2 regions of the Shewanella violacea DSS12 genome follow, and region 2 is predicted to be linked to the other one. Evidence: riboswitches for the same ligand, from Rfam matches in the RefSeq annotation. Region 2 holds a riboswitch; the other holds the start of a gene.
The links. Region 2 has a riboswitch for cobalamin ahead of SVI_RS03110 (ABC transporter ATP-binding protein). Riboswitches for the same ligand answer to the same signal wherever they lie in the genome.
Positions count from the first base shown of each region.

Region 1: it holds a riboswitch for cobalamin, as region 2 does, so the genes downstream of both, SVI_RS16425 (TonB-dependent receptor) here and SVI_RS03110 (ABC transporter ATP-binding protein) in region 2, are expected to answer to the same signal.

Region 1 covers NC_014012.1:3,937,386-3,939,792, forward strand. The annotation lists gene SVI_RS16425 (TonB-dependent receptor) at 1-1,316, opposite strand, end outside; cobalamin riboswitch at 1,443-1,657, opposite strand; gene SVI_RS16430 (BlaI/MecI/CopY family transcriptional regulator) at 2,113-2,407, shown strand, end outside.
Region 2 covers NC_014012.1:788,573-790,979, forward strand. The annotation lists gene SVI_RS03105 (histidine phosphatase family protein) at 1-531, shown strand, start outside; cobalamin riboswitch at 741-976, shown strand; gene SVI_RS03110 (ABC transporter ATP-binding protein) at 1,015-1,941, shown strand; gene SVI_RS03115 (FecCD family ABC transporter permease) at 2,009-2,407, shown strand, end outside.

The DNA.
Region 1 (2,407 bases), 1.8 Mb from region 2:
TAGAATCTATGAGACGAGGTTGGACGATAATTAAGGCCTAATTCGAAGGCATGGGCATCTTGATCTAGCTCAATACCATTTATGTATACATCAGGATCCACCAGGTCATCGGTCACTTCAGCATAACGACCACCAACCACATAGCTTAGCGTCTTGCTAAGGGGCACTGTCGCTTGCACATAGGCACTGGCCTGCTTCTGAACATTACCGCGACCGCTACCAAATTCTGACTCACCGCGGCTAAGATCGATACCTGTCACTATCTTCAAGTCACCATTATCCGTAGCGATATTTGCCACAGCTTTAGGGGTGAACTCTAATAATGAGCGAGTGTCTTTTCTAGATGTTCCCCACTCACTAAGTCCGGTAATAAGGGTATCTGAGTAGTTTATATCCGCACCTAGAGACCATTCATCACTAAGTTGGTACTTATATCCACTTCGTGCAGCCGTTGTCATTTCATGCATATAAGCATCAGCAGCATCCGGCAATGTCGCATTGGACTGACGAGGATTTTCTTCTATTTGCTCTTCAGTCAATGCTCCAGCTAACTCACGATCGTTATCGTAGTAACTGGTCTCAACGAAAAAGTCTTGTGGCCCGTCTTCATATTGCAAGCGGCCCAGTACTGAAGAAGTCTTGTTGGCATTGTGATCACGGTAGTTATCACCTCGGTTATGACTCACAGCCGCATAATAACGCCAGGTATCGTTAATCGCACCGGACACATCGGCCTTGCCTTCATAGGTGTTGAAACTGCCACCAGACAACTGAATACTACCACCTGTGCCCGTAGGTGCCTTAGTGATGATGTTGATCACACCACCAACTGCTTGATCGCCATAAAGCACACCAGCACTGCCGGATAAAATTTCGACACGCTCAATTTGATTCAATGGGATAGCATTGATGCTAGGAGCGGCAACATCGATATTATTCAGGCGACGGCCATCGAGCAAGATCAAGGTATTACTCGCTGCTTGACTGCCTGAGAAGCCCCGCATAGCAAATACCGCGCCCGAGTTTGAGTCTGAAACCTGAATGCCACTCTGACCACGTAACACTTCAGTTAGGCTTGTTGCACCACTCATCTCTATCTGAGCCGAATCGATAATGTTCACGTTTGCCGCGATATTTAGCGGGGTGTTTACGCTGCGGCCAATCACAGTGATCACTTCATCGACGCTGTTTTCCTGACTTTCATCAGTATTAATAGCCATAGCGCTGGATGAGACAACAGACAGAGTCAGTACACTGCTGATTAGAATGGTAAGTTTTGAAAGTTTGTATGACTTGTTATATGAGAAAGTACCCATTTTACCTTTAACTCCTAAAAGGAAAACGGGGCATAAATGTCACGAATAAGATGGGTACTGACTAGCAAAATAATAGCTAAAGAATACCGCCTACTGCATCGCATTCCGAGATCTGCCCGCCGAAATCTCAAAATCATCTATTGGGCCGGTCTCCGGACTTAGGCTCAGCCGTGGCTCACTAGAGCTACACTGATCGAGTGCAGGATTTTCTAACATATTCCTGTTAGAGAAGCACACTGGACTCTTACCTTTTACCGTTGCGGGGGCAGTGTCAGATTCTCGCTGACTTCCCGATTATCCTTTCCTGTGACGCACAAATTACCGAGCAAACAGCCAGTATTTGATAACAACATCAGGTTTAGGCACCACAAAAGATTGACTAAAATATTGTAAATTCTGTTCCAAGAACGCACTCAGTTTCCCACCAAGTTTAGTGCCCTAGAGGGCACCGAGCGATGAACCGCCGCATTATAGACGTCTATACGTATAAATGTCTAACTTTCGCATGACATTCTGCTTAGTTAAGGACCTGTATTTATTCATTTTGGCGTTTTCCTAGTTAACTTTTGAGTGGGAGTAAGCCGACGAAAAAAATGTAAGCGCTTGATAACAAAGTAATGCCGTTACACAAACCCTTAAAGCAAACAAACAAGCAACCTTTTTAACACTTTAATCCACAAACCTCTTGCAAAATTAGATTACAAATGTAATCTTAGATTCATTGATTACAAACGTAATCCAAATTATTAAGACGACTACAGATACAAAATTCATCATTTAAACAATGGAAAAACCAATGAAAGAGATCAGTAATTCTGAGCTAGCCGTACTCAATGCGCTGTGGGAGTCATCCCCAATGAGCTCCAGTGAAGTGGTTGAAAAACTGACAAGATCCAACGAATGGCACGAAAAAACAGTCAAAACCTTGCTTAATCGCCTAGTAAAAAAACAGGCGATCGGGTTTCAAAAACAAGGCAGGGCCTATCTCTATTCTCCATTGATCGATCAGAGTGAATATCAAATTAAACAGAGTCAGTCTTTCGTTGAAAGATTGTTTGCCGGACGAGTCGCGCCACTGGTTGCAGGTTTTG
Region 2 (2,407 bases):
CAGACGGGACGAGCATCTATGACCGCAGCCATAGATCGCCTCGTGGAGCGTCACGAGGTGGAGTTTGATCAAATATTCTCATCCCCCCTGCGTCGCTGTAGTGAGTTTGCGCTTAATCTTTACCTGAAAAATGGGGTGCCATTAAAACTGGAGGAAGATTTAAAGGAGGTTAACTTTGGTGATTGGGATGGTGAGACCCTAGAGAGCCTGTATCAGCACTCATCTGAGATGATAGAGAGCTACTGGAAAAATCCCTGGGCCGTGACGCCGCCGAATGGCGAGAGCATGCTTGGGTTTGAATCCAGAGTCGATGCAGTGTGGCAATCTATTCTGCAGCAATATAGTGGACAGACCTTACTCTTGATCACCCACGCCGGGGTAATGAGACACTTGATGGCCAATGCCCTTGGCGTGAGTGGCGTCGCAGGGTTTTATACTCAACTGTCATTGGCTTATGCTGCTGTGGTTAAAATATCTGTATTTACCTCGCCCCAAGGCCACTTCACTAAGCTGCACTGGGGCAATGACTAGGCCTTTGAAGCTTGCTCCAAGCTAATGCGCGAGTGAGTCCTGCATATGGGATCTAGAGTCGAAGATTTAACTTCGCTGGTACCATTGCCAAGACGGGTAAAATCGGCATAATAACGCCCATTAGAACTTGTTATCTATTCCTTTTATTATTTTAAGTGGAAGGTTTCAAGTTCGCAAAATGAGGTGTTGGGCATTAATCTGGCCGCTTAAATAATCGTGAGCCTGTTTTACTGCTAACTCAAACTTAAAAGGGAATTGGGACAATAGCTTGTGGTATTAGTTTATCGCTTATATTTATGGCGTTATCAGACTGAGTCATTAGCTTTTAAAAGCCCAAACTGTGCCCGCAACTGTGAGTGATTTTTAAAGACGTTCCTAGACATTTTCAGCTACAGCCTAGAAGCTTCTTTAACAACACCAGTCAGGATACCTACCTCATTTTGTCGCGATCATACTCGAGCGGGTAACTCGGGGGAGCCATAGATGTCATTAGTTTCAGGCTTAACGTCACAGAGCACATCTGAGCTTGCCTTGGATGTACAGGACCTCTGCTGGCAGGTCGACTCACGCTCGATTCTGTCCCAAATAAGCTTCTCCATCAAACGCGGTCAGATGCTCGGCATCATAGGGCCTAATGGTGCGGGAAAGTCGACCTTACTTCGCTGTATCTATCGATATATCAAGCCAGACAGCGGCAAGATCCAACTTTTTGGCCAAGAGATAACCCATCTATCCTCTAAAGCCTTCGCGCGTGAGGTGGCGGTAGTGCTACAAGACACGCCCCATCATTTTGAGTTGACCACTGCCCAGCTGGTGGCTATCGGCTTGACGCCTCATAAGGGGCCGTTCGAACTCACTAACGCTGCCGACAGGATCTTGATATCCGATGCTCTGGAAAAAGTAGGATTAACTCATAAGGCTAAGCAGAGTTATGAGCATCTCTCTGGTGGTGAAAAGCAAAGGGCCTTGATTGCTCGTGCCATAGTGCAACAGCCTAAACTGCTGATCCTCGATGAGCCGACCAATCATTTAGATATACATTATCAGATCCAGATCATGGAGTTGTTGCATTCAATTGGGATCACAGTAATCACCTCTATTCACGATCTCAACCTTGCTAGCGCCATGTGTGACAGCTTACTTCTGCTGGAAGAGGGCAAGTGTATTAGCTACGGTTCTCCAAGCGAGGTGCTGACAGAGCAGGCAATAGGCGAGGTATTTGGTGTCTGTTCCCATGTTACGCCTCACCCTCAACATGGTAATCCACAGATCTGTTATTACTATGGCTATGAAAAGGGTTACGACAAGGGTTACGAGCCAGGCCATGAGAATAGCCATGAGAAGGATCGTCAACAGAGTCAGCTTAATAAAAATGGCTCGGCATCTCTCGAGGATTCAGGTCATGGCTAGAAGTATTAAGCTCACCGATGAAATAGAAATGGCTGAAACTGATTCAGTTGCAATGAAAACCAGAGAGATGAAGACAGGTGAAGTCGACTTGATAAAGCATGAGCTGTTTGCTCATAAGTGGGTTTTACTCGCCTTGGGCTTATTATCTCTGTTGAGTTTGATGTTCGCCGCGAGTTTTGGTGCCGCAAACATCTCGTCTATGGACACATTAGATGTGGTCTTGCATCAGGCATTTGGCATAGGTGACGTTCCAAGTATCACCCAACGCATAGTAATGGAACTGAGATTCCCTCGAGTCATATTGGCATTTATTGCTGGAGCAGGCCTCTCTATCGCAGGTAGCGTGCTGCAAACAGTCACTCGTAATCCATTGGCAGACCCTTATCTGTTTGGTATCTCTTCCGGGGCTTCATTTGGGGCGGTCATCGTACTGACGCTCTTTACCGGTTCAGGACTTTTTGCTAGC